DNA from 2 places in the Pseudoalteromonas sp. ECSMB14103 genome. Region 2 is predicted to be linked to the other one. Evidence: predicted binding sites of a transcription regulator. Region 2 holds the regulator's gene; the other holds the start of a gene.
The links. Region 2 encodes FliA, which starts transcription of late flagellar genes. Its sites were predicted from a motif close to CTAAAGNTNNNNNNNNNNNNGCCGATA; they were not measured.
Positions count from the first base shown of each region.

Region 1: a site for FliA is predicted at 7,926-7,952, ahead of RF53_RS04625 (VC2046/SO_2500 family protein). Genes of this name have one in related genera too.

Region 1 covers NZ_JWGY01000001.1:968,733-983,970, reverse strand. The annotation lists gene RF53_RS04665 (L-serine ammonia-lyase) at 1-1,200, shown strand, start outside; gene cysB (HTH-type transcriptional regulator CysB) at 1,266-2,243, opposite strand; gene RF53_RS04655 (hypothetical protein) at 2,535-3,293, shown strand; gene RF53_RS04650 (NCS2 family permease) at 3,443-4,735, opposite strand; gene RF53_RS04645 (tetratricopeptide repeat protein) at 4,855-5,310, shown strand; gene RF53_RS04640 (SulA-like leucine-rich domain-containing protein) at 5,599-6,042, shown strand; gene RF53_RS04635 (YchJ family protein) at 6,072-6,551, shown strand; gene RF53_RS04630 (DUF6172 family protein) at 6,866-7,168, opposite strand; gene RF53_RS04625 (VC2046/SO_2500 family protein) at 7,364-7,891, opposite strand; tRNA gene RF53_RS04620 (tRNA-Tyr) at 8,004-8,088, shown strand; tRNA gene RF53_RS04615 (tRNA-Tyr) at 8,138-8,222, shown strand; gene RF53_RS04610 (M48 family metallopeptidase) at 8,269-8,955, opposite strand; gene RF53_RS04605 (MHYT domain-containing protein) at 9,231-12,554, shown strand; gene RF53_RS04600 (response regulator) at 12,563-13,555, shown strand; gene RF53_RS04595 (VOC family protein) at 13,552-13,992, opposite strand; gene RF53_RS04590 (HD domain-containing protein) at 13,994-14,683, opposite strand; gene RF53_RS04585 (class I SAM-dependent methyltransferase) at 14,790-15,238, shown strand, end outside.
Region 2 covers NZ_JWGY01000001.1:658,348-673,585, reverse strand. The annotation lists gene dapE (succinyl-diaminopimelate desuccinylase) at 1-851, opposite strand, end outside; gene RF53_RS03070 (OmpW/AlkL family protein) at 1,114-1,767, shown strand; gene RF53_RS03065 (DUF2802 domain-containing protein) at 1,803-2,204, opposite strand; gene RF53_RS03060 (chemotaxis protein CheW) at 2,222-2,719, opposite strand; gene RF53_RS03055 (chemotaxis protein CheW) at 2,744-3,544, opposite strand; gene RF53_RS03050 (ParA family protein) at 3,548-4,318, opposite strand; gene RF53_RS03045 (flagellar motor protein MotB) at 4,331-5,290, opposite strand; gene RF53_RS03040 (flagellar motor protein) at 5,293-6,057, opposite strand; gene RF53_RS03035 (protein-glutamate methylesterase/protein-glutamine glutaminase) at 6,050-7,204, opposite strand; gene RF53_RS03030 (chemotaxis protein CheA) at 7,264-9,531, opposite strand; gene RF53_RS03025 (protein phosphatase CheZ) at 9,547-10,314, opposite strand; gene cheY (chemotaxis response regulator CheY) at 10,333-10,716, opposite strand; gene RF53_RS03015 (RNA polymerase sigma factor FliA) at 10,756-11,466, opposite strand; gene RF53_RS03010 (MinD/ParA family ATP-binding protein) at 11,493-12,353, opposite strand; gene flhF (flagellar biosynthesis protein FlhF) at 12,346-13,821, opposite strand; gene flhA (flagellar biosynthesis protein FlhA) at 13,842-15,238, opposite strand, start outside.

The DNA.
Region 1 (15,238 bases), 310 kb from region 2:
CATGGTTCTGGCAAAGCTGTTGTACTTGGCTTAGCAGGCTATGACCCAGAAACAATCGATGCCGATTTAGTCGATGATATTTTATTAACTATCGAGCAAGAACAAGTTATTTATTTAAACCAAACACACAAAGCCAACTTTCCTAAGCAAGGTGCTATTGTTTTTCATCGTCGTAAAACGCTTCCAAAGCACTCTAATGCAATGGAGATTATTGCTTCAAATAATGGTGAAAAGCTTTATAGCAAAGTGTACTACTCTATCGGCGGCGGCTTTATTGTTACCGACGAAGAATTTGAAAACGAAAAGCAAGCAGCGCTCGATATTAGAGAAGAAAACCCAGCGCCTTACCCTTTTAGTAGCGCAAAAGAGCTACTTGAAATGTGCAAAGATTCAGGCCTGAGTGTTTCTAGCTTGATGATGAAAAACGAACGCACACTTCGAACCGAAGACGCTATAAAAGATGAGTTATTTCATATTTGGCAAGTAATGAAAGCCTGTATTGAGCGCGGAATGCGTACTGAAGGAATTTTACCTGGCGGTTTAAAAGTAAAACGACGTGCCCCCAGCCTATACTTAAAACTGAATATCGAAGTGAGCAACGATCCACTCAGAGCAATGGATTGGGTCGACCTATTTGCACTTGCCGTTAATGAAGAAAATGCCGCCGGTGGACGAGTGGTAACAGCCCCCACTAATGGTGCTGCAGGCATTCTACCCGCTGTGCTCATGTACTATCATACATTTGTAAAAGAAGTAGACCGCGACATTGCCACGCGTTATTTACTAACAGCCGCTGCAATTGGTATTTTATATAAAAAGAATGCGTCTATTTCTGGTGCCGAAGTGGGCTGCCAAGGCGAAGTAGGTGTTGCGTGTTCAATGGCCGCCGGAGCATTAACTGAAATTGTGGGTGGTAATGTTGTACAAGTTGAAAACGCAGCTGAAATAGGCATGGAGCATAATTTAGGTTTAACATGCGACCCTGTTGGCGGCTTAGTGCAAGTTCCTTGTATTGAACGTAATGCGATGGGGGCTATAAAAGCCATCAATGCTTCTCGATTGGCCATTCGTGGTAGTGGCGAGCAAAAAGTATCACTTGATAAAGTAATAAAAACCATGCTTGAAACAGGTAATGATATGAAAACAAAATACAAAGAAACCGCGCGCGGTGGTTTAGCCGTTAACATTATCGAGTGTTAGGCTAACCTTAAACAAAAAAACCGACTATCAATAAATAGTCGGTTTTTTTGTTATCAGACCCAGTGCTACTTTACAGGTAACTCTATATCTTCAAATAACTTATCTACATCATCTTGATTACGTAATAAACTCGCGCGCTCCACTCGCTCTTTAGTTAAATGCGGCGCAAATCGTTCTATAAAGTCATACATATAAGTACGTAAAAAGCTGCCTTTTCTAAAGCCAATTTTTGTAGTGCTAGCTTCAAATAAGTGACTTGCATCAATGCAGACTAAATCAGTATCAGTGATTTCATCAATCGCCATTGAAGCCACTACCCCTACGCCAAGCCCTAAACGCACATAGGTTTTAATTACATCGGCATCAGTCGCCGTAAATACAATATGCGGCTCTAACCCATGGGCGCTAAATGCTTTGTCTAATTCAGAGCGACCCGTAAAACCAAATACATAAGTAATTAGCGGGTATTCGGCAATATCTGCTACCGTTAAACTATTGGCTTTTTTAGCAAGTGGATGATCCTTTGCAACAACAATACTGCGATTCCAATGATAACAAGGCAACATAACTAAATCAGAGTATAAATGAAGCGCTTCTGTTGCAATGGCAAAATCGGCATCGCCCCTTGCTGCGGCATCAGATATTTGTTGCGGTGTACCTTGGTGCATATGCAATGATACTGCAGGGTATTTTTTCATAAACCCCTGAATCACACTAGGTAAAGCATAACGTGCTTGAGTGTGCGTTGTTGCTATATTGAGCTTACCTTGGTCTGGTAATGTGTGCTCGTTAGCTACCGCTTTTATACCTTCTACCTTTGAAAGTATCTCTCGCGAGATATTTATAATATCTTCACCGGCACTAGTTACATGCGTTAAATGCTTGCCACTTCGCCCAAAAATTTGAACACCTAACTCATCTTCTAACATACGTACTTGTTTAGAAATACCAGGCTGTGAGGTAAATAAACTCTCAGCCGTTGCTGAAACATTTAATTTATGATTTTGTACTTCTACTATGTATCTGAGTTGTTGTAATTTCATGGTTGCATTTTTACGTTGTAATTTATTATAAATAAAGGCAATTCTATAAAGCTAGATCAGTTTTACTGGTAGCGTTGATTAAGCTTATAGCGTGCATTTATCGAAGTGGTGCTCAAGGCTAGCATAATAAATATACTTGAGGTAGCCAAGATTAGACGAATTAATCTCATAGTCCTTATATTTAACGACAGTTAATTTACCTAATTTGAAGTTAATTCGCGCAAAACTACCCCGATGGCTTATATTTAATGTAATATTAAAAAATTAGGTTATGAATCCGAGAATTACACCATGATCGTGTCTATTATAATTGTCCTTATAGTTGCTTTGGTTGTGATTGCACTTTGGGTAAGTGCTGTTCAGCAACACAAAGAAAAACAAGAAAATGAGCGCCGAAAAGAACTCACAAAACAAAAGGCGATCATTGAAGAAACTGAAGAAGCATTAATGAACCAGGCTAATATTCCGCTATCTGAAAACGTTATTAGGGTTCTACAAAGCCGAATTGCCGAAGCACTCAAAACAATGGTTACGCATTCGCCAACCTCAAAAGCGCTAAAGAGCCGCTTAGAAGAAATGAAACAGCATCTCTCTAACCCGGTGCAAGGAACCAGTAGTGAGTCACTAGCATTACCAAGTAACGACAAACAGCTTGTTGCGCTAATTCAAGGGATTAAAAAATTACGTGTGATCCTACGTTCTGAACACACTAAGGGCCGTGTTAATAGCCAAGTATTTACAGGCGAAGACAAACTACTTGAGAAATTACAGCTTAAAATAAATATAGAAAGCCAAATTAAACGCGGTATTTCGGCACGTTCTGCGAGTATGGTTGGCTCTGCTAGACAATATTTTGAAAAAGCCTACGCAACGCTTAGTGCAGTGCCTTATTCAGACGAATATGTAAATGCTAAACGTCAAGAAGTGGAACGTTACTTAGAGGAAATTAGCGTCGAGCTAAAAGCATCTAACGCGAGCGCCCTAAAAAAGAAAAACGAGCAAGAACAAGACGATTTAGATGTGCTGTTTGCTCCAAAAAAGAAATGGTAACAGCAGCTTTCCACTGAATAATAAAAAAAGCCCATACTGTGTATGGGCTTTTTTAGCATTAAATTTTATAACCGAGAGTTTAGCTTCCCCAACAGGGATAAATCACATAACGTCGCTGGTAGTTATATATCAAAACAAAACTTTGTTATTTATGATAAAAACGCGAATTTAACAATAAATAACACGGTTAATATCCATACACTAATTGTTATTTCACTGCGTTTACCACAAAGCAACTTAACCGCCGTATATGAAATAAAGCCAAGCGCAATACCATGCGCAATTGAAAACGTAAGCGGCGTCATTAACAGCACAACGGCTACTGGAATAGCGTCTGTCATATCGTCCCAATCCACAAACTTTAGGTTTTGTAACATAAGTACAGCAACATATAAGATTGCGCCCGCTGTTGCATAAGCTGGTACCATATTAGCTAACGGTGCAAAGAACATCATTAGCAAAAAGCAGCAACCAACTACCACTGCAGTTAAACCTGTACGCCCACCAACAGATACACCCGCAACTGACTCTATATAAGATGTGGTTGTTGAGGTACCTAACATTGCACCTGCAATGGTAGCTGAGCTATCGGCACTGAGTGCACGTCCTAAGCGTGGCATGTTTCCTTTTTCATCTGCAAGACCAGCCTTTTGCGTTACAGCTACAAGAGTACCTGACGTGTCAAACAAATCGACAAACAAAAATGCAAAAATAACACTAAGCATTGAAAGTTCTAAAGCAGCAGCAAAATCCAACTGCATAAAAGTAGGTAAAATTGAAGGCGGTGCAGCAATAATTCCCTGGTATTCAACTAAACCTAAACCAAGTGAGATAGCAGTAACCAATAAAATACTGATCAACACTCCACTTTTAAAATCACGATATAACAATGCCGCAATAATAAAAAAGCTAAATATAGCCAGTAACGGTCCCGCAGATGTTATGTCACCCAACTGCACAAATGTAGCGGGGCTTGCCACAATAATGCCTGCATTTTTAAGTGCTATTAAGGCTAAAAATGCGCCAATGCCTGTCGCAATAGCCCGTTTTAAAACTAATGGAATGGCATTTATTATCCATTCTCTAACCTTAAATAAACTTAATAATAAAAATATACAACCCGACATAAATACTGCGCCCAACGCAGCTTCCCAGGTGTATCCCATACCTAATACAACGCCATACGTAAAGAAGGCGTTTAACCCCATGCCAGGTGCTAAAGCTAATGGGTAATTGGCCCATAACCCCATGATAAAACAACCTATTGCAGCAGCAATACAAGTAGCAACAAAAGCAGCACCTTGATCCATTCCCGCTTCTGCTAACATCGCAGGGTTCACGAATACAATGTAAACCATTGTGATAAAAGTAGTCATTCCGGCGATGCATTCTCGTCGAACCGTGGACCCATTTTCGTTAATTTTAAATAAAGCTTCTAACATAATGAACTTACAACAATAAAAAGTAGCGAGATTTTATCATAAAAAGTATATTTTTCAGGACATTTTACCTTGCGATATACTAAACTATTGAAGTAGTTAACTATACCGAATGACAGCATATGATAAAAACCACACCAACAGGTTATGATTTAGAACAACAATTAGACAATATTTTGTCTTTTGTGACACAACCAGGCGATACTAATTCGTCACCTGAAAATGATAGCTCTCAACAAAGTACGCTGAATAAGGCGCTATATTATTTAAAAAATAACCAGCCTGCTTTAGCTGCAAAGTGGATGCGTTTATCGGCAATGTCTGGTGATCACCGAGGGCAATTTTATTTAGGCTTGTTTTTTGTAAAAGGCCAAGGTGTTCCACAAAGTGTATTTCATGGAGTTGCTTGGCTTAGCTTATCGAGTAGCCAGGGTCATGAGCCAGCTACAGTTGCGCTTGCTGATTTAAGAAAATATATAGAAACAAAGCGTTTTAAGGATGCCCAATGTTATGCAGCCAGTTTATATGAACAAATTCATCAATTACAATATGCCCATTTAATCCCCCCTGCCCCTTAGTAAAAGCCCGAAACTTAGCTCGTAAAAGTACTGTATACAGTACAGAGCTATAATTTAAATTTATAAAAAACGTAAGCAAACCTTTTCAACCTGTATAAAAAACACTCACCCACTAACATTCCAATTTAAATAAAAGCGATAAATATCAACAATATAAACATTAAAATATATATCCTTAAAAATAGAATATAAATTTGTATAAAAAAATAGCAAAAAAACACTTGCGCCATAACACTGTATAAACTACTGTATACGCGTACTGTATATAAACCCAGTGAGCGAGATAATATGTTACAGCCAATAACCGTAAGAACAGTAAAAAGCTATCAACAAGACAAACTATCTGATTGTGTTAACGTGATTCAAATCGAAGATGATATATCGGCAACGTTTGAGCTGTTAAAGGTGCTACACCAGTACAATAGTTTAAATGCTTGGACTTTGTTAATCGCACCAGATCATGTTCCTAGTAAAGCTTTGCTTGATTCATGTTCAATAGACACAAGTAAACTATTAGTCATTAGGCAAAAACATTTAGTAAATCTAGAATATGTACTGCGTAGCGCACTGCATAATGGTAACTTTGCAGCGGTCATTACATGGACTGATATGTTAAACAATCAGTTATTGAGCAACTTATCGCTTAACTTAAGTAACACAAAAACAAAGTTATATTGTTTTACTAAAAATTCTGACGTACTTGATATACCTTACATACAGCAAGCTTGCTAAAATGATGTTTTAAATCTTATGTAACAATTATGAATTATTTAAATAACAACACTTGCTTTTGTGGAAACCAAAAAAATTACGAAGATTGCTGTGAACCACTGCTATTAGGTGATAAACAAGCAGAAACACCCGAGCAGTTAATGCGCTCTAGGTATACAGCTTACGTACAAAAAAATGCTAAATACGTATACCAAACATATGCAAGTGAAAAGCAAGCTGAAAACCCTGTAAATGAAATTAAAGAATTTGCGACCAGTTGTCGATTTGTAAGCTTATCTGTTATTGAAACAAACAGCGATGAAAATAAAGGGGTCGTTGAGTTTAAAGCTACCTATTTTTATCAAAACCTATATTGTGTGTTACATGAGCGCTCTCAATTTATAAGAGAGCAACACCAGTGGCGATATCTCGATGGTATTATATTTCCGGTCGCTGATATAAAAGTTGGCAGGAATGATGATTGCCCTTGTGGCAGCGCAAAAAAATACAAAAAATGCCATAGCGCGTAATCCCCTCTTTTTAAGTGAAGTACATTATTTACTTCACTCCGTTGCTAATTAAATACTCACATTTAATACGTAGCTTCGGAAATTTATTAAACACAACTTCCTCTATAACTTTTAGGTTTAGTACTACCCCTATTAATGAAGTGGTTAATATTGAGGGAAAAGGTAGTGTTAATAACAATTCAACAGTTAAAGCCCTAAAACGATGTAAAATACTTTGAGCGAGCTCAAAAGAAAAAAGCTTGAAGGTAATCTATAGGCATAAAAAATGGGCCAATGGCCCATTTAAATAATTTGATATGCACAAACGCTAATTATTACTCGTCGTTATCAAGGTCTAGCTGTTGACGCTGTGCAGGTTTTGCCAATATTTCTAAGTAAAAAGACATCAATTCTTGCTTTTCAATATCGCTAATACAGTTGCTGATTTCAGCTACATGAACCACTTGCGCATCTTCAACCGTTTTACCAAACTTACAGTCAAATGCCCAATAATCTGCATCTTCTGGTAGAGTTTTGTTGCGCTCTCTTTTCAAATATTTTTTCACTTCATGCTTTGCAGCATCAACCATACGAGGGTATTTGATTTTCTCGTGATTTAGCGTGAATGTTTTCTTCATTACGTTCCTAATTACCTTGGTTTAATGATAACGGCATTCATGTCATACCATTTGTAGCCATTATAGCAATTGCATTTAATTTTTGGATGCTTTTTTTACATTAAATCAATTTTTAGTCAATTCGGATTTGGTGCAGTCGTAAAATTTAATCAGTGATGGGTAGTGTAACTAGACACTATTTGATGAAATCATAAATTATGCCATCGTCAAATGTAATGGTTCACGCTGATTTACGTCTGTTAGAACGTCATAAAAGCCTGCGACATCCATTTTAGGATTATCTATTTCTATTTCGTCTTTTTGTAAACGCCTGCGCACAGCAAGTTCACAATTATCTATAATGGGTAGGGGTATGTGGTTTACATCATCTCTAATCGAAAAGGGCTCAGGGTTTAAACACTGATTTAGCTTTATATCGGCCATGCCTTTATTCTCACCAACCGAAGACAAACGCTGTGCATTAAACTGCCCAATTAGCATATTAAATTCACTGGGTGCTAATGGCTGCTTTGGTCCTGCTCCTAATTGCTCTCTTAACTGCGCTTCTTGAGTTGTGTTATCTTCAATTTCACTTTTAGGTAAATGAAATTGACTAAAATCTAAAGCATCTTGTGAAAGCATTGCTAACAGCAATGAAAATTCACCACGGCGGTCTGCATGTACACTTTGGTTTAACCGAGTACTTAATTGCTGCTCTGTGATTAACAAATCATCGATTTGCATAGACTTTAGCCGATTGGAATGAGTAATGAATATTTATCGGCTTTATTTAAATTTTCTTTAGCTTTTTTCTTTACTTAAAGGCACATTTTGCTATTATCAGCGCCGTTGCATTGGAGGGGTTCCCGAGCGGCCAAAGGGATCAGACTGTAAATCTGACGGCTCAGCCTTCGCTGGTTCGAATCCAGCTCCCTCCACCACTTTTCTTACCGCTAAGTTAAGTGGGGCCAAATGTAACAAAAATAGTGTGGAGGGGTTCCCGAGCGGCCAAAGGGATCAGACTGTAAATCTGACGGCTCAGCCTTCGCTGGTTCGAATCCAGCTCCCTCCACCACTTCTTCTATATTCCTATATTCCTATATTCCTATATTCAAATTAGCTTAAAACACCCACTGTAAACTTGTTCCGTTTGCTTTTAGCCAATCTGATGCAATTTTATGATCAGGAAAAAATGCCTCTACTCTAGCCCAAAAGTGCTTACTGTGGTTTAAATACTGCAAATGAGAAAGTTCATGCACAATTACATAATCAATCACGGCATGAGGAGCCCCTATTAGGTGTAAATTAAAAGTTAGTTCTCGCCTGCTGTTGCAACTCCCCCAACGGCGCTTATATATGGCAATACTTAATTTTTGAGGCAATTCTTCTTTCATTATTTTGCAATAATAGTTAATACGCATTTCAATATACGCCGCCAACTTCTCTTCTAAATACTGTTTAATCAAGCTTTCGTATTTACCATTGTAATTTTTTACTCTAGTAGAGTGTGTTACTAACAAAACATTATTGTGCTCTTGAATATCAGATAATGAGCTTTCTAAAAAACTTAATTTAACCCAGTCAGAAAATATCTTAATTTTATTATGTATAAGGGGATACTGCTTAATATCGACTGCATTAAGCTGCTTTTTTAATTGTGCTTCAATCCAGGGTTGCTTTTCAAGTAACCAGCTATCGATTTGTTTTTGGGCAACATAATGGGGGGCATATACAGTGACAGATTGATCATGAACCTTTATAGCGACTGTTTTTCTTCGTTTACTTTTTTTTAGTTGGTAATCAAACACTGCTTTCTCTCATTGACCTAATTTTAAGTATTCACTACAAATATTTATATACTAATTTGATGTAACCCCATGTTGGTTATCATCTGTGTCATTCATATGATAGCAAAATGCTTCTCTATCAGTTTGACAAAATAAATATAAAAAATAATAACTTGAAAACTATACGTTAAAAAATTGAAACAAACTCATTTTTTATACCGCTCTAGTTAATTAAGTATTTATTTATATGATGAATATATTAAACTGGCTACCTAAAGACTAATTTTTGAGCCAATATGCTATCTGCATTTTTTATTACAGACCACGACCCTAGCCTAGTAGTTAACGGCGTTTACGACCCTCTTTTAGTATCTATATCTGTTTTAATAGCAATATTTGCTTCTTTTTTTACAACCCGATTGATTGATTTAGCCAAAGAAACAAAATTTTATAATTATGAACGCCTAGCAAAATTTACTGCCGCAGCAATATTTTCGGCCGGTATTTGGAGTATGCACTTTATCGGTATGCTGGCCTTCTCGCTCTGCACAAATATTAAATACGACCCAACAATAACTATATTGTCTTTTCTTCCTGCTTTTTTTGCTTGCCTATTTGCAATTTCTATTTTAATTAACAATAAAGCGAGCTTCAAAATACTTGGTTTATGTTCTGTATTATTAGGCGCAGGCATTGGCACAATGCATTATAGCGGCATGGCCGCTATGGAGTTGGCTCCTTTATTACGCTACGACCCACTTATGTTTGTTTTATCAATATTTGTTGCAATAGCACTTTCTTTTATTGCTCTTTATAGTAGATTTAACTTAGATAAATTTTTCCCTACATTAACGCCTCTACAAAGCCGCACCATAAGCGCAATTATTTTGGGCCTTGCTGTTGCAGGAATGCACTATATGGGCATGGCAGCAACCCGTTTTGTTGCAACTTCGCCACTGCTATTCGATGATATTAACGCATCCGCCGGTCTTACATTTGTCGCAATTGCTGTTGCTACAGCAACGGTTGCTATTACAAGCGTCGTGGCGGTTATTAACGGAATGGTTCGTTATAAAATGTTGCTAGAAGAAAAGTCTGCCGATGAGTCTCGTCTGAATGCCATACTCGAAACAGCCATCGATGCCATAGTAACGATTGATCACAGAGGGCATATTTTAAGTTTTAATGCCTCAGCCACACATATTTTTGGCTGGCAAGAACATGAAGTAAAAAACAAAAATATAAAAATGTTAATGGATGAAAAGCTCGCTAAGCATCACGATGAATACCTCTCTAATGCAAAAGATGTTAACTCAAACAAGGTGCTCGGTGTAAACCGTGAAATTTTTGCAAAACACAAAGAAGGCCATCTTTTTCCTATTAGAATAGGCATTGGTGAAGTTAACCAGCCAGGACAAACCCCACTTTATGTTGGTTATATCACTGATTTAACCGAACAACGTGAATTACAACGCAGCCTTGTTGAAAAAGAGCAAAAATACCGTTCTTTAATAAACAATATGCCGGGTGCTGTATTTAGATGTAGGCTAGATGATAATTGGAGTATGTTATTCATAAGCCCAAGTATTTTAGAGTTAACAGGTTATCAATCAGATGAATTTACTGAGCATTGCTTAGAGTTTAACGACCTTATTTTAAAAACTGACCAACAGGCAGTAATAGATGCAGTAACTTCAGCAGTTAAAGAAAAGCGCCAATATTCTATCGAATATAGAATTCGTCATAGAAATGGTAAAGTTTTATGGTTATTAGACCAAGGTAGTTTTTACTTTAATAATAAAGACGAAGCTCAGTGGATAGATGGCGTGTTTGTTGATATCACCGAGCGTAAAGAGTACGAAGAGAAGCTCGAAAAAGCGAAACTCATCGCTGAAGAAGCCGCACAAGCAAAACAGTCGTTTATGGCTAATATGAGCCACGAAATACGCACCCCTATGAACTCTATTATCGGCTTTAGCGACCTGCTCATGGATACACCACTCAATAATGAGCAGCAAAAGCACCTTGTTACCGTTAATAACGCAGCCCGTTCGCTTCTTCGCTTGCTTAACGAGGTACTCGATTCAGCTAAATTAGAACGTGGTAAGTTGACCATTGAGGCAGTTCACTTTAGCCTTAAACCCGTTATAGACAGCATCATTTCAACGTTTTGGTTAGAAGCAAAAAAGAAAGATCTTTTACTTCATCTTATTATTAAAGAATCAGTGCAAAATACCTATTACGGTGATCCAGACAGGTTAAGACAGATTTTAACTAACCTTATTGGCAATGCGATTAAGTTTACAGAGCATGGCTCTGTGACCATTACCGTAAGCACCACACAAAATGGGCATTTATTTTTTGAAGTACAAGACACCGGCATTGGGATTGAAAAGGATAGAGTGAGCGCTATTTTTCAACCTTTTGTCCAAGCTGACGGAACGACTACCCGCCGCTTTGGTGGTACAGGGCTTGGAACAACTATCAGCAAACAACTTGTTGAGCTGATGGGGGGAACTATAAATTTAGTCAGTGAAATAAATAAAGGCACCTGCTTTTATTTTTCGCTTCCTCTTAAAGTGGGTGATGAAGAGAAAATTGACTATTTTGATGGCCTTCATACACAATTACCTGCCCTAAGAATTTTGGTCGTTGACGACATAGAACAAAATACTGAGCTTCTCTCGTTATTACTTTCCAGGGATCACCATGCGGTTACAAAAGCGAGTAATGGTCTTGAGGCAATTGACACCTTCAAACAACACGATTTTGATGTCATTTTAATGGATATTCACATGCCAGAATGTGACGGTATTGAAGCTTCGATAAAAATACGCGAGATAGAAAAACAACAACAGTTAAAAAATATTCCTATTATTGCTTTAACCGCCAGCGTTTTACAGCAAGATAAACTATTAGCTAAAAAAGCAGGCATGAATGGGTTTGCAAACAAGCCAATTGACATTAATCAATTAAATCAAGAGATTGCACAAGTACTTGGTTTAGGTGTTTCGAAAGAAATAGAAATAGCACAAACAGATCCAAATGCAAAACACATCGACTTTAAAAAAGGATTAGCGTTATGGGGATCGAAGTGTAAACAGCTGACTGAAATCACTAAATTTATTAAAGACAATGACAAACGCTTCGACACACTTATAAACGAGCCTCAGCTAAACACTCAAAATAGCTATAGTTTAATACACACTTTAAAAGGGATTGCTGGAAACCTTGGTCTTATTGCACTAATGAGACTTTTATCCAATCTAGAGCAAGCTATTAAACAAGGCGAGGACGTTGATAATATTTTACAATCAATAAAAGCTGAACTGTCTGTTATTTCACAATTGTTAACGACAAAAGAAGGTGATCAAACTGATAAACCTGAAAGTAAAAACAATGTAGTGTCAATTGATGAATTAACACAGCTGTGTGAAGCACTTTATGACTCAGCGCAAAACGCTGAATTAAACGATAATGCATTGACGAACCTGCAAACGTTTTCAGGTGAACCCTTTTCAGATGACATTGCCGCAATAGCTGATGCATTTGATGAATTTGATTTTGAAAATGCGATTCTCAAATTAGACACATTGATAAACAAACTAAACGATATATGAGTATATAAATGATTTTTGCTACACACAGGCCTCGGGTTTTAATTGTTGATGATGAACCTGCAAACCTTAAGGTTATGCGAGAAATACTGGGCAATCAGTACCGACTGTCCTTTGCAAAATCAGGAGAAGCAGCCTTAACGTTGCTTGAAAAAGAATTACCTAAACTCATTTTACTCGACATAATGATGCCAGATATGAATGGGTTTGAAGTATGTGAACACGTTAAACGTAATCCAAAAACAGCACACATCCCCATTATTTTTGTCACAGCACTTGGTGACGAGAGCGATGAGTATAAAGGGTTTGAATTAGGCGCGGTCGACTACATAACCAAGCCAATAAGCCCTGCTATTGTAAGAGCGCGTGTTAAAACACACCTTTCTTTGGTACAAGCAGAGCAATTAAAGCAAGCACATATAGATTTAGTTCAGCGCTTAGGGCGTGCCGCAGAGTATAAAGATACCGATACGGGTGAGCACATAGTTCGTATGAGCCAGTACAGTAAAGTTCTTGCGTTAGGCATTGGCATGTCAGAAAATCAAGCAGAGCTTCTACATCAGGCAGCCCCTATGCATGATGTTGGAAAAATAGGCATTCCCGATGCGATTTTATTAAAGCCCGGAAAGTTATCAGAGCAAGAATTTGAACACATGAAAGAGCATGCTTTAATTGGCGCAAAAATTTTAGCTAATTCATCTTCTCCATTGCTTCAACTCGCGCACACATTAGCAATAGAGCATCACGAAAAATGGGATGGAACAGGTTACCCTTACGGTTTAAAAGGTGATGAAATTTCAATCGAAGGTAGAATTGTTGCTGTTGCAGATGTATTTGATGCACTCACATCTAAACGCCCATATAAAGATGCGTGGAGTGTAGAAAAAGCAGTTGCTCATATGAAAGAACAAGCTGGTAGCCACTTTGACCCAGCTATTATTGATTTGTTAGTTAATAAACTAGACGAAATACTCAATATCAAGCAAAGCAATCAAGAACGTTAACTCTTTTTAGCACTGTGTGATCCCTGCTCAACAGATGGGTAAAACATCTTAATATGTTCATAATCATGAGATGTTATTTCATGACTATTATCGCTGTCATCTTTAAAATATATTGAGAACGAAACACCGTGGTCAGCTAATACTGTTTTTATGTCCATTGATTTGAAGTGCGCAAGCCACGCTATAAATTGTTCTCCAGTAGCACCAAACGCAATTCCTTTGCTGCGAACTTGACCTTCAAACAATGCTAAGCGTGTTGTGGTATTTTGGTCTTGGAGTGTTAAAGGACCTTTGCCTGTCTCGTCCCAAAACGCAAGCTCCTCAACTACTTTAAAGCCAAGTACTTTTTCATACCAAGCCACTGCATTCGAAAGGTTATTTACGTTTATGTGGCAGTGATCAATCCCCGATAACAAAGGCATGGTTTTGTTGCTCATATTATTCACCAATCTCTGATTTTAACTGCTCTAAAAACGCATGCATATAGTGGGTGCGTCTTTGCGCTTCAGCTTTAGCTGATGGTGTGTTCATACTCTTAGCAATATTTAAAAGTTTTATAAAAAAATGATCTAAAGTAAATTTTTTATCGTCAGGCTCTCTAGTTGTACAAAAAGGATCGTCAGGGCTGTAAAGTAAACGCCCTATAGAGCCCCCTACTTTCATGCAACGGCTAACACCAATGGCACCAAGAGCATCCATTCTATCTGCATCTTGTACTATTTGCGCCTCAAGCGTTTTAATTTTAATGTTAGCACTAAAGCTATGTGCCGCTATTGCATGATGAATTTCATCAAACAAGTTTGCGTCATAACCTAAGCCTTTTAAAAACCCAATCGCCTTATCGGCTGCCATAGTCGATGCTTTGGCTCTGTCAGGGTGATTTTTAGCCACTGCGACACAGTCGTGTAACCATGCTGCAGGCAAAACAATCGCCATATTGGCATTTTCAGCTTCACAAAGTTGTATTGCCACTCTAACCACACGTTCTATATGGGTAATATCATGAGCAACATCAGCATGTTTAAGCGATGTAATAAAGTCACGACATTGCCCAGAGAGTATTTGTAATGCGGGAGATAACGTGGTTTCTGCCAAGGTAGTTTCCAAAAATTTATTAACATATTGAATTAGTCATACTTTACCGCGCTTTATAGGCTTCATGCAAAACATTCATTGTATGTTGCCCCTGCCTTGACTAAAATACAGCGCTTATTTAATACAACCGAGAAGCCTTATGTCATCTGCCGTTTATCTCCAAGCTGGTCGCGATAAATCATTAAAAAGAAAACACCCATGGTTATTTTCTAAAGCCATTAAAAAGATCAAAGGTAAACCGGGACTGGGCGACACGGTAACTATTCACGACAGTGAAGGTAAATATTTAGCAACAGCAGCCTATAGCCCGCATTCTCAGATTCGAGCGCGTGTTTGGAGCTTTGACGAAAAAGAAATTATAGATCAACACTTTTTTGAGAGACGCTTACGCCGAGCACTTGAAGCTCGTAGCCAAGTAATTGAAGAAGGCGGATTAACTGGTTACCGATTATGTGCCGCTGAGTCTGATTACTTACCGGGTGTTACAATCGATAAGTTTGATAATGTACTTGTATGCCAACTACTAAGCGCAGGTGCAGAGCGCCACAAAGGTGAAATTGTAGGCGCACTGATGGCTATATTTCCAGG
Region 2 (15,238 bases):
ATTGATTTAATTTTTTCACTGCTGTACCTATGGCTATAGCGAATATTAAATGTTATTTCGCATTGACTAGGGACCAAATTATCGACCACATTGTCAATATTTATGCCTGTTACTTGCAGTGTTGTTTTTGAGCCTGCGTCATCTAAGTACCACGCTTGTTCACTCAGTTTATTGACTATTTTGGCACTAATATGTGCGGCGTTAATGGTATTTTGAGGATAAGCTACATGACCTGCCCTGCCCTTTACCAGAATACGTGCTGAAAGTGCACCGCGTCGACCGTTTTTAATTGTATCGCCAACATGTGTCGAACTCGTTGGCTCGCCTACAATACATCCGTCTAAAACAACCCCATTTGAAGAAAGCTTATTGGCTATTTGCGCAGAGCCAAACTCAGCCTCGCCTTCTTCATCAGAGGTAATGAGCCAATAAAAAGTCCCCACTTTTGATGATGTGTTATTTATTAATTTTTTTGTGGCAGTTAGCATAGCTGCGACACCCCCTTTCATATCAGCGGCACCTCTTCCGTAAATTACCCCATCAATTATTCTTCCATCAAACGGAGGGGTTAGCCAGTCACCATTATCTGCGGGAACCACATCAATGTGCCCTGAAAAAGCGACACACGGTCCCTCATTGAATTTAATATGCGCAATTAAGTTAGTGACACCACTACTCGTAAACTTTTCACAGCAAAAACCTAGCTCACATAACTGCTCAACCAGCCAATCTATTGCGCCGGCTTGATTCGGCGTCACTGATTTAAATTTGATAAGCGTTTGTAGTTTCTTTATTAATTCGGCGTTTAACCTTTGAGAAGTGACTGCTTGTTGTGAAACAACTAAAGACATTTTTTAACACCTTTATTACTAAGTAAGGCATTATTAAATAGTGAGAGTATGACTAAGAGATGTCAGCTTTTATACATTCTGATGATTATTACTTATATAGATTGTCAATCATTGCTGTTACGAAACAGCGTCAAAATTAATCTAAATCAATAAAATACTTTTCAACGTTCAATCATTTTTGAAACTTTGATCTAGAACAGGTTTTCCATATTTGTTAAGCGTAATAATGGCGTCAATCAAAAAGTAGTTCTTGGAGAACAACATGAAAACCAAAATTAGCATTGCACTATTAACCTCTTTATTAGCACTCTCTCCAGCTGCACACGCTAACTTCAGCGTAAATCTGGGCGCTATTAACGTTAACCCAGATAACAGTGGCTCTGCAATTAACGAAGCCCCTTCATTAGGTCTAAAAGGTGATTCGAATACTCAGCTAGGTATTACGGTAGACTATGCATTTAATGACAATTGGGTATTAGAATTGATTGCTGCTACGCCATTCTCTCATGATGTAAATGGAACAGGCGGCCTGGCTGGTAATAAAATTGCTAACATTAAACACTTGCCCCCCTCGTTAGTGGCACAGTATCACTTTTTAGATACAAGCTATCAGCTTAGACCATTCATAGGTGTTGGTGTTAATTATACAACCTTTTTTGATGAACAGCCTTCGCAAGCTCTTAAAACAACCCTTGGTACAGACGATGTTAAAGTTGAGCTTGATGACTCTTTAGGGTTTTTAGTACAAGTAGGGGCTAATTATAAAATGGATGATCACTGGGGACTCCACGCAATGGTTTCTATAATGGATATTGATACAGATGCAACTGTGTACGCTAACAATGCAAAAGCATTAACATCAACAGTTGAGCTTGACCCTGTAGTGGCAATGTTTGGTGTGAAGTATAGTTTTTAAAGTCTAAGTACGATGTTATGTGTGTAAAAAAGGCGCTAAGCGCCTTTTTTTTTGTGCAACGAAAACAATAACTCGGCCTCAGCCCTTGGTAACTCACACTCGCGAATAACTTCGTCTAAATCTGCACCTAACTCAACCATTTTCACAGCACGGGAATAAATCTTAGCATCAGGATCATCGTATTTTTGAGCCGATTGCTGCTGCAGTAAATCTTGGTTTTGTTGCTCAACCTCTAGAACTCGCTTGCCGATACTGAGTAAACCGGTTCTTAATTCAGCGGCCTCGCTTCTTAAAATATGAACTTGTTCTGCACATTCTTTAAGTTTTTGATGTACATCAGCAACATCGCTGGTGTGTTTATTTTTAAATGCAATAATAAGCGTTAACGATATAAGACCTACCGCTAACGCGCTTACAGCAATACTAAGTAACAGCATAGTTTATCTGGTAAAGCTTATAAATCGCTTAACTCATCCCATTCGTCATCACTAAGTAGCTTATTTAAATCAACTAAAATAAGAAGCTCATTATCTCGATTACAGACACCTTGGATAAACTTAGCGCTTTCTTCAGTACCCACATTTGGCGCACTGTCAATTTCAGAGCTACGCAGGTATACAACTTCAGAAACGCTATCAGCTAAAATGCCTATAACTTGTTCTTCAGCTTCAATAATTAATATACGTGAGTTATCAGTTGCATCAGCTGCTGACAAACCGAATCGAGCACGTGTATCAATAACGGTTACTACATTACCACGTAAGTTAATAATGCCTATTACATAAGAAGGCGCACCAGGGACTGGTGCAATCTCGGTGTAACGCAGTATTTCTTGAACTTGCATTACATTAACACCGTAGGTTTCCTCTTCTAGTTTAAAAGTAACCCACTGTAATATTTCATCATTATTATCTGCATTTTTATTTTCTGACAGTAATTTCTCTTGGTTCATGCTGTTACCCCATAATGGTCATTACTACTGACGGCTATCTAAGCCCTCTTCTAATAACGTATTTAAATTGTCTACATCTATTAAAGCACACATTTTTTCTTTAATAACCCCGGCAAGCCATGGGCGCTTACTTTGATCTGTACGCCATTTTACATCTTCTTTTGTCAATGTAATGTTATTTATAAGCTTCTCAGCTAATAATCCCCATTGGCTATCTCCTAAAGTTATTAAATACTGATAATCAAGTGATGCCTCAAGTTTTTCATCGTACTTCTCTGGCATAACCCAGCGTGCTGTATCTACAACATTGAGCTTTTCATCACGATTAAGCATAACGCCTTTAAACCACTTTGGTTTACCAAACAGGTGATTCACTTCACCTAATTGATGTATACCGCCAAGAGCTTTAAGCGGGACTGCTAGCGTAAGTCCTGCAACTTCAAAGAACAATGCCTGAAATTCGCCGTCAAAGTAATCTGACTCACTGTTATTTGAAAGATTTAATTGTTTCTGTTTTGCTATTTTAAGGTCTGTACTCGTTGTCTCTTTTGGCGTTTCAATGACGTTAACTTTCGGTGTTGTAGCTTCTGCTTCTTTAACTTCATGCGTATCATCTAACGATGATGATCCCTGCTCAGCCACTACTTTAACTTTAGTAACTGGCTTCTGACTTTCATGAGTGGCTTCTTCGCTTGGCAAGTCACCCGGTATACTTTCTAAAAGTTTTGCTACGGGCTCTAAGTCACTGGCAAGCTCTTCTTCGCAAAGTAAGGCACCTAAGTACTGAGTCATTACTTTTTCATTAGCAAATAATTGCTTACTCATTCATTAACCTTGTTCAATTAAATAATCTAATAATGCTTTATAAGCAAATACACCACGAGAGCGAGGACAAAATTCTATGGGTACTTTTTGTGCTAAGCTTGCATCTCTTAGTTTTGTGTCTACGGGAATAACACCTGGCCAAACTCTATTACCGTAGGTTTTTTGTAACGTTTTGTAGGCTTCGAGTGATGCCTTCGTTCTTTTATCGTACATTGTAGGTATTATAGTATATTCGTAACTTTTCGCTTGTGAGCTCTGCATTAATTCCATTGTACGCATCATTCTATCTAAGCCTTTAAGCGCTAAAAACTCAGTTTGAACAGGGACTAAAATGCGCTCACTCGCAGCCAATGCATTAACCATTAAAACCCCTAAAACAGGGGGGCAATCTAAAATAGCATAATCGTAATGTTCGCTTATTTTGGCAAGCGTCTTTTTTAAAATTAACCCCATGCCTGTTTTATTGCCCATGCTTCTATCTAATGTAGCAATAGCCATAGTAGCAGGTAATATATCTAAATTTTCGAGAGTGGATGGGCACAATGCTTGAAGTATTTCCTCACTTTGCATACTAGTTCCACGAGCGAAAATATCGTAAACGCTGACTTCTAAATCTTCAGAATCAATACCAAAGTAATACGTTAAAGACGCATGAGGATCGGTATCTATTAGTAATACACGTTTACCCTGCAGTGCTAAAGTACCAGCAAGACTGACCGCAGTCGTTGTTTTACCAACGCCACCTTTTTGGTTGGCTACAGTCCAAATCTTCACATCATATCCTAGTTACTGTTCATTGCGAGTTGTAATACGAATTCCACCATGTGGTAAACGAATAATTTTTATTGTGTCATCGTCTGACGGTAATTCTACTTCTGGCTCAGGCGCTACTGCCTCAACTATTGGCTCTTCTGCTGAATTATTTTTCTCTTCTGGCAACCCATATTTAGATAACGCTATTACTACTTTTCTATTTTCAGCTCGGCCCTCATCTGTGTCGTTAGGTGCAAAGGGTGAATACTGTCCATACCCTTCAATAGCCATTCGGGCCGAATTTATGTCAAGTGCTTCAAGCTCAACAAGTATTGAAGTTGCGCGAGCGACAGAAAGCTCCCAGTTAGAGCGAAATATTTCATTTTTAATTGTTTCATCATCTGTATATCCACGCACACGTATATAGTTATCCACTGGCGCGATAATATCTTTTACAATTTTAACAACTTGTTTTGCTCTAGAATGAGCAACTGCACTACCACTTGAAAATAACATACCTGAACTCAGTTCTATTATGAGCCAATCTTGATGCAATTCTAGATTGGCTTCACCATCACGTATTTCATCAATAAGCGCTGACTGAAGTTTCGTTAATAAGCTATCAAGTGGTTTTCCTAAATATTTTTGCTGTATATTACTTGTCTCACTTTGGCCGTCTAACAACTCTGGGCCTTGCTCTTCCTTGTTGATACTTTCGCCATACAGCAATTCATCTTCAGGAGTAACCCTATCAGTAAGTATTCCAGTACCATCTACCCCCGTACCTTGCTGAGAATAAACACGAGCCGACTTGTCGAATACTTGCTCTAGGGAATCGGATAAAATTTGGAAGTTTTCTTCTTTGTTAATCGCAATCGCATACATTACAACAAAGAAGGCAAACATAATGGTCATATAATCCGCATAAGATACTAACCAGCGCTCTGTATGCTGGTTTTTATGGGCCGAGCGACCAAATCGTCGACGCATCATTTTTATGCGTCCACTAGGCTTGGCCGTTCAACACGATAAGCTTCTAACTTTAGCTCAATGTTCATTGGGCTTTGGCCATCGCTGATTGCAATTATCCCTTCTGCAAGCATTTCGTGGTAAAGCATCTTTTCTTCTACACGTTGCTTGAGCTTATGTGCCATTGGCAAAAATAATAAATTAGCTAACCCCACCCCATAAATCGTTGCAATAAAGGCTGTTGCAACTCCAGCGCCAAGCAATTGCGGATCGGTAATAAAAGACATAGCCTGAATGAGCCCAAGAACAGCTCCTAAAATACCGATGGTAGGGCTATAACCGCCCATTGCTTCGTATACACGTGCAGCTTCAAGCAAACGCTCACGCTCCAGCATTAAATCTATTTCAAGCGTATCACGTAGCCTCTGCTCTGAACCGCCATCAACAAGTAAACTCAGCCCTTTTGCTGCATATACATCTGAGTGAGTTAGGGCCTCATCCTCTAATGCCAAATATCCTTCTTGTCTCGCTTTATGAGACCAACGTTTAACTTGCTCAATTGCATCATCAATATTGTAACTGGGAGTCACAAATACCCAGTGACTCATTCTAAGCATTTTTTTAAAGGTACTAGTAGACGTTTGCAGCATTACAGCGCCTACTGTCCCACCTAGTACTATAATAAGCGCAGGGCCATTAAAAAGTGCTGCAATCACACCACCTTCTAAATGATAGCCAATTGCTATAGCACTTAGTGCAACAATTAAACCAAGTACAGAAAGCTTATCCACAACCGGTTTCACTTTTTATCCGCGTTGCAATATCGTCAAGCGCTAAACTCTCACTTGAAAGCCCCGCATTAGCAACAGCTTGTGGCATACCATAAACAACACAGCTTTTTTCATCTTGTGCCCAAATAGTGGCGCCAGTTTGTTTTAACATTCTTGCGCCATCTCTACCATCAGCCCCCATGCCGGTTAAAATAATAGCTAAAACATCTCCCTGATAAGCTTTTGCAATACTTGCAAATGTAACGTCAACACTGGGTTTATAAGTGATTCGTTCGCTATTGTCTTCAAAAACGCGCAATGTTTTAGAACCACCTCGACCTTCAACCATCATTTGTTGCCCGCCAGGAGCCAAATAGGCAGTTCCAGCATCAAGACGATCACCTTGCTGTGCTTCTTTTACTTTTATTTTGCACAATCCATTTAAACGAGCTGCAAATGCCGGTGTAAAAGCAGCAGGCATATGCTGGATAAGTAAAATGGGATGCGGAAAATTAGCGGGTAATTGCGTAAGCACATTTTGTAAAGCAACAGGACCACCAGTAGATGTACCGATAGCCACAAGCTTGTATTGCTTGCCACTTGCACGAGTTGGTACGTTGTTTTGTGTTTTTGTTAATGTCGATGCGGTTGTTGAACGCTGAAAACTTCTATCTGGTTGCCTGATTGAAGACCCAGTATTACTGGTTTTATCAGGCACAGAGCGTGCCGCTGGTTTCTGGTGTGTTATTGGCTTAAAGGCTCTAGGAATGCGCTTATTACCAATTTCTTTGACTTTAGCTTGAAGGAGCTTTATCGCATCTTCATTATTACGTGCAATATCTTCAAACTTTTTAGGTAAAAAATCCATCGCTCCAGCATCAAGCGCATCAAGTGTTGCTGTTGCGCCAGCACGGGTTAAAGAGGAAAACATTAAGATTGGCGTGGGGTTACTTGCCATTATCTCTTTAACAGCACTGATACCATCAAGCACAGGCATTTCTACATCCATCGTGATCATATCAGGACGAAGCTGAGCCGTTTTTTCTACAGCCTCTCTGCCATTAATGGCAAAACCTATAACTTGTATGTCGCTGTCTTGTTCAAGGATTTCGCTTACTCTACGACGAAAAAAGCTCGAATCATCAACAACTAAAACTTTTACGGCCATTTAGCTCTCTTATTAAATTTATACGTAGGTACACATCTTGTGTGTACCTACTTTATGATTTAGCCAGCGTAGTGTTTTAACATATTTGGAACATCTAAAATTAGTGCAATTCCACCATCTGATGTAATAGTTGCGCCTGCCATACCTGGAGTACCTTGCAAAAGAGCATCAAGAGGTTTAATTACAACTTCTTCTTGACCTATTAAAGAATCAACTACAAAACCAACCTGCTGAGTACCTATTTGAACAATAACAACATGACCTTGCGCTTTGCGCTGAGTGCGATCTGCTCCTTTAACTAACCAATGCTCAAGATAAAATAGCGGTATCGCTTTCTTACGTACAATAATGGTTAATTGACCATCAACAACATTTGTTTTGGTTAAATCTAAATGGAATATTTCGCTTACACCTGCTAATGGTAATGCAAATGTTTGTTCGCCAACTACAACCATCAAGGTTGGTAATATCGCAAGTGTTAACGGTACTTTTATTTCTAAAATTGTACCAACACCTAGCTCTGACTGAATACTCACTGAGCCATTAAGTTGAGTGATTTTAGTTTTTACAACATCCATTCCCACACCACGGCCTGAGATGTCAGAGATCTCTTCTTTGGTAGAAAATCCTGGTGCAAATATTAAGTTGTATGCTTCAGTATCCGATAAACGACTTGCTTGATCGTGATCTATTACCCCTTTACCAATCGCTATCTTTTTGAGCTTTTCTGCGTCCATACCCGCACCATCATCTTTGATGGTAAGCAAAATATGATCTCCCTCTTGAGACGCTGAAAGTGTTACATTACCCGTCCGAGGTTTACCTGCTGCTTCACGATCAGCTGGCATTTCTATTCCGTGGTCAACTGAGTTTCTAACTAAGTGAACAAGCGGGTCTGCAAGTGCCTCAACTAAGTTTTTGTCTAAATCGGTTTCTTCACCGACAAGCTGTAAGCTAATATCTTTATTGAGGCTTCGTGCTAAGTCACGAACAACGCGAGGGAAGCGGCCAAATACCTTTTTAATTGGCTGCATTCGCGTTTGCATTACTGCACCTTGAATATCTGCAGTCACTACATCTAGGTTAGAAATGGCTTTACCCATTGCTTCACTTTCTGAGTTAGTGGCTAAACTTACCAACCTATTACGAACAAGTACTAACTCACCCACCATATTCATTATTTGGTCTAGGCGTTTTGTGTCAACTCGCACTGTTGTTTCTGCTTGCGGAGGAGCTGGCTTTTTCACAGCTGCTGGCGCTGGAGCCGCTTTTGCTACAGGTTTTGCTGCCGGTTTGTCTGCTGGCTTTTGAACAGGTTTTGGGGCTGCTGCTTTAACAGGTTCAGGCTTTTTGACAGGCTCACTTACTTTAGCCACGGGTTTTGCCGCCGGCTTCGGCTCTGGAGCTGCAGGGCTCTCTATTGATTTAGGAGCACCTGAACCATGAAGCTCGTCAAGCAATGCTTCAAATTCATCATCGCTAATTTCATCATCGCTAGAATCACTTGCAGGTGAACTTGTTGAAGGCGTTGCAGAACTTTCTGCAGAATTATTACTTGCTGTTTGCTCTTTTACAGGCTCACTGGCCGCAACAGCACCAAAGCTTCCAACGCCATGAAGTTCATCAAGTAAGTTGTCAAACTCATCATCTGTAATGTCTCCACTGACATCACTACTACTGGACGCGCTTTCAGCTACTGGACTTTGACCTTTTCCATGTAATTCGTCTAGTAAGTTTTCAAATTCATCTTCTGTTATTTCGTCAATCTGAGTTTCATCATCGCTTTGTTCAACTGTTCCACCGCTAAATAGCTCGTCAAATGCAAACGGATCTTCTTCATCAGTTCCTGAGGCTTCCTCGGCAACTGGGGCATCAATAACCTCGGCTTGAGGTTCTTCAGTTGAATCAACTGGTGAGTCACCAGCAAGCTCTTCTTCTGTTGGAGGTAAACCTAGTTTATGAAGGGTTTCAAGAAGTTCAGGATCGGCGGGTTCTGGTTTGTCACGATTTTGAATGGTGGCAAACATCTCGTTAATCGTATCGAGAGCTTGTAAAATTACATCCATCAACTCTGAATTAACCGTTCGTACGCCTTGCCTAAGCAGATCGAACACATTCTCTGCGCCATGACATGCATCAACGAGCTCGGTCATAGCTAAAAATCCAGCACCACCTTTTACAGTGTGGAACCCTCTAAATATGGCATTGAGTAATTCGGTGTCCTCTGGATTGTTTTCCAGCTCAACTAACTGTTCAGATAAAAGCTCTAGGATTTCTCCTGCCTCTACAAGAAAGTCTTGTAAAATATCTTCATCGACTTCAAACATGCAGTTACTCTCCTCTTAGAAGCCCAAACTTGATAAAAGATCATCGACTTCATCTTGATCAGATACAACATCATTACGTGATTCTTTATCAATAATAGGGCCTTCTGGACCTGCTAAAGTTTGTTCGTCTAATGGTTCATTTGTTTTTTGTTGTTCTATTTTTTCGGCTTTACTTTCGCTTTGATCAGCGAAGGCTGTCAAAAGATGAATTAAGCTTTCTTCAACTTCTCTAACAAGCTCAATAACTCGGCGAATAACTTGTCCGGTTAAATCTTGATAGTCTTGTGCCATAAGTACATTAGTCATCAAACTTTGCAGCTCATCAGTTTTATGATGAGAATTGTTCATAAACTTATCAATGCTGTGGCATAACGATTTAAACTCCCCTAACTCAATCTCTCGATTCATTAGGCGATCCCATGTCGGTTTGATATGAGATATTTCGTCTGCCAACTGTTGAGCAATTGGTAGGCTAGCCTCAACAGCATCCATTGTTTTATTCGCGGCATTTTCTGTCATTTCTATAACATAATTGAGCCGTTTTTTTGCATCTGGAATAGCATCGGTAGTTAAGTCAGATAAGCGAGTGTCTAGCTCAAAGCTTTTTAAAGCTTCATGCAATTGACGGGTTAACTTTCCAACCTCAGCAAATATTTCAGATTGCTCCTTAGAAGCGGTATCTAAAATTAACTGATTGGCTTTGTCTTGCTCACCGTTTTCTAGAAAAACAACGAGCTGACGAGCTTGTTCTAAAGTTATTTGAGGCGCAGCAAGTGCTGACATAAGCCTCTCCCCCTATCATTAGCCTAAACGTTCAAATACTTTTTCTAATTTAGTTTTGAGTGTTCCAGCAGTAAATGGCTTAACGATATAACCATTAACACCTGCCTGTGCTGCCGCTATAATTTGTTCTTTTTTAGCTTCAGCCGTTACCATCAATACTGGAATGTGTTTAAGCTTATCATCCGCACGTATTGCTCTTAGTAGGTCTATACCCTGCATTCCTGGCATATTCCAATCGGTAACAACAAAATCAAATACTTGATTTTGTAGCATTGGCAAAGCGGTTGACCCATCGTCTGCTTCTTGAACATTAGTGAAACCTAAGTCACGCAACAGATTTTTAATAATACGTCTCATTGTTGAAAAATCGTCAACAACCAGAATTTTCATGTTTTTATCCAAAACATCCCCCAGTGAGGTCTTAACCTTGTTTACTTACTACTAATTTATCCAGTCATTGATTTTAGCTTTAAGCTTAATCATCGCCTGACCATGTATTTGACTTACACGCGATTCACTTACATCGAGTATATGCCCTATTTCTTTTAAATTCATTTCATCGTTATAGTACAAAGACAGCACCATTGCATCACGTTCTGGTAAAGATTTTATTGCACCTAATAAAGACTCGTTAAACCGCTCATTTTTAACATTATTAAACGGTTTGTCTAGCGCTAAATCTTGGCCCACTGGACTGATGGCATCTTCATCAACACCAAGGTCTTCAATACCGAGTACTTTACTTGCATTTACATCGTTTAAGATATGATGGTACTCATTTAACGAAATTTCAAGTTTTTCAGCAACTTCTATATCTGTCGGCTCACGGTTTAAGCTTTTTTCTAAAAAAGCAATTGTTTCGGCCACCAAACGGCTTTTACGATGCACTGAACGGGGTGCCCAATCGCCACGTCGCATCTCGTCAAGCATTGCCCCACGAATACGAATCCCCGCAAAAGTTTCAAAGCTAGCCCCTTTGGTTGCATCAAAACTTTTAGATGCTTCAATCAGACCTATCATTCCTGATTGTATTAAATCGTCCAGCTGCACGCTGGCTGGTAAACGCGCTATAAGATGACATGCCACTTTTTTGACAAGTGATGCATGTTTTTCAACAATCACATTTAAATTTTGTGCTGATTGATATCCCATAACTTTATTCACCAATGTTGTCATAATTAGCCGTTTACTAGTTTCTCTATGAAAAACTCCAGATGACCTGATGGTTGATTAGGTATTGGCCATTTAACTGCTTTTGTTGCTAAAGCTTGAAACGCAAGTGCCGCCGGCGAATTAGGAAAAAGCTCTACAATAACTTTTTGGCGACGCGTTGCTTTGCGCATATTTTCGTCGTAGGGAACCGTTGCGACCAGGTCCATTGATACATCTAAAAAACGATCGGTCACTTTGGAAAGTTTAGCAAATAACTCTTGCCCTTCACGCATACTACGGACCATATTTGCAACAATTTTAAATTTGTATACACCATGCTCGCGACTCAACACTTTAATGAGCGCGTAAGCATCTGTAATCGATGTGGGCTCGTCGCATACAACAACCATGACGTCTTGTGCCGCGCGAGAAAAACTCAGCACCATGTCTGAAATACCTGCGGCTGTGTCGACAATTAAAATATCAAATTCTGTATTTAATTCACTAAAAGCCCGTATAAGTCCCGCGTGCTCTGAAGGCGACAATTCAACCATACTTTGAGAGCCTGACGTTGCGGGTACAATCTTTATACCTGCGGGGCCTTCAACTAAAATTTCATCAAGTTCACATTCACCAGATAAAACATGTGATAAGTTACGTTCAACACGTAGTCCTAGCATAACGTCACAGTTTGCTAAGCCTAAATCGGCATCAAGAACCAACACTCTGTTACCTTGCTGGCCTAATGCAATTGCAGTATTCAGAGAAACATTTGTTTTTCCTACTCCACCTTTACCGCCAGTGACAGCGATAACTTTTACGCCGTTGTTATTGTTTTGACTCATTTTGCGCAGGCCACTTGCTTGATCTAATACTGTGTTAATCATACATCCCTACTGTGCTTGGCGCCACTGCTTGGTGCCTTGAATGTTGTGCTTTTGCTCTTTTTAAATAGAGTTGCTCAGCCTTTTTAACTAGTTTTTCAGCATTTGCAACTCGAATATCTTCTGGTACTCGTTGACCGTTAGTAAGATACCCTATTGGAAGGCGATTTTGAATCGCTATACTAATAATCTCACCTAAACTTAAAGATTCGTCTAATTTGGTGAATATACAACCACTTAACTGCACTTTTTTAAAGTGCCTAACGGTTTCTTGCAACACATGTATTTGCGATGTTGCGCTGAGCACTAAATAACTACGAATATCAACACGCTGATTACGCATTAGCGTATTAAGTTGCTCAGTTAAGCGCAAGTCGCGCTGGCTCATACCCGCAGTATCAATTAATACTAGTCGTTTATTTCGTAAATGATATAAAACTTCAGCTAATTCATTAGCATCTTTAACTTGCTTAACACCACAACCTATAATTCGGCCATAAGTGGCGAGTTGCTCATAAGCACCAATTCTGTATGTGTCTGTTGTGATTAAAGCGACTTTGTCTGCACCGTATTTTTGTGCGCCAAGTGCAGCTAATTTAGCAACGGTTGTTGTTTTGCCAACACCCGTTGGGCCGACTAAGGCGTATACACCGCCTTGACGTAAAATCTCGTTGTTGGTTGTCTGCATCTGATCTTCAACCATTGTTAAAAGTGCTTTCCAACCTTGCTGGCGAGATACATCGTCAGGTACAAAGCACGCCATTTGCTCAGCAACATCTTTATCTATTCCCATACCGACTAAACGATCAATCATGCATGCACGAGTAGGATCGCGTCTTGCCATGTCTTGTTGCATAAGCCCTGACACTTGATGTTCTAACAATTGACGAATGGCATTCATTTCGTCACGCATTGACGAAATTTGCTCACTTTCAGTATGCTTAGTTTCTTGGCGAGGTGTCACTGAACTGTCAAGATCATCAAAACCACTTTCTAAATCATCAAATCCAAGGCTGTCTGCTTGTGTTTGCGGACGCGCTGAAGCTTGACGTTCATTAGTGAACATAGGACGAGGACGCTGCTCTTGAACTGGCTCTTGGTAGTTGTCTATAGTATCAATACCTGATTGAGAAAACATAGAAGCCAATTCTGCAGAACGAGGGCGTGGGGCTTGACGCTCTAATAATGCCTGAAGACTATCGGCTACTTTCACTTGTGGCTCTGGTTTAGCGCGAAGAGGCTCTGGTTTTACAAAATTATGCACTGGCTGTGTTTTTGTTGAGCTTTGTGCTGGAGCGCTAAGTGCTTGCTCTTTTTTAGGGGCTGCTTTGTCATAATCTACTGCTGCTACAATTTCTACACCGTTAGCTAGTTTTTTATTTGACATAATAACCGCATCAACACCTAATTCGTCTTTAACTTCTTTAAGTACTGTGCGCATATCTTTAGCAAAAAAACGTTTTATTTTCATGATTCAACCCCTTTAAAATCTTATTGTTGGCCCACAGAGCTGACTATCTTGATCTGTCTTTCATCTGGTACCTCTTGATAAGACATCACCCTTAAACCCGGGATGGTGTACTTAACAAAACGAGATAACACAGTGCGTAACATTCCCGACGTTAGCAATATTGAAGGTTCACCGGACATTTCTTGATTTTGATGCGCTTCATTTAGTGACACTTGAAGTCGCTCTGCAAGTCCTGGTTCTATACCGGCACCTTCGTCGCCTGCATTTTGTAGTGACTGATGCAACATCTGTTCCAACTCAGGCGCCAAGGTTATGACAGGGATTTCTGAAGACATGCCTACAGCGTCTTGAACGATTAATCGACGTAATGAAATACGTACTGCAGCCGTTAGCACATCAGGGTCTTGACTACGTGGCCCATACTCAACAAGGGTTTGTACAATTGAGCGCATATCACGAATTGCAACGCCTTCATTAAGTAGATTTTGTAGTACTTTTACAATCACAGTTAACGGTAATACGTCAGGGACTAGACCTTCAACTAAGCGAGGGTGGCTTTTACCTAACATATCTAATAAGTTCTGTACTTCCTCGTGACCTAACAACAGTGCTGCGCTGTTAGTGAGTAACTGGCTAATATGCGTAGCCACAACTGTCGCTGAATCTACCACGGTATAGCCAAGCGATTGTGCTTCGTCTTTTTGATCTGGTTTTATCCATACCGCATCAAGCCCAAAAGCAGGGTCTTTAGTTTCAACCCCTTTAATTGGCCCAAATACTTGACCTGGATTTATTGCTAACTCATCACCATGCTTCAGTTCACCTTCACCGGTAGATACACCCATAAGCGTAATTCTGTATGCATTAGGGTCAAGCTCTAAGTTATCGCGAATATGTACGGGTGGAACTAAAAAACCCAGCTCTTGAGAGAGCTTTTTACGAACACCCTTAATACGATTTAGCAGCTCTCCGCCTTGAGATTGGTCAACCAAAGGAATTAATCTGTAACCCACTTCTAAGCCAATTACATCTACTTGCTGAACGTCATCCCAGCCAAGTTCTTTTTGCTCTTGCTTGTTGGCAACGCCCTTACCAGCAGTTCCATTTGCAGCAGCCTCGGCTTCTGCTGCAGCCACTTTTAATTTACTTTGTTGAGTGTAATAAGCTAAATAACCTAATAATGCACCTAGGCTTAAAAATGCTAAATGAGGCATGCCAGGCACTAAGCCCATGGTAATTAAGATGCCAGAGGCTATAAATAAAGATTTTTCGTTGCCAAGTTGTTTCTTAAACTGGTCGCCCATATTGAGAGACTCGTTTTGGCGTGTTACTACAATTGCGGTACCAATTGATAGTAGTAATGAGGGTAGCTGAGCCACTAAGCCATCACCAATCGTAAGGAGTGTGTAAACTTCCA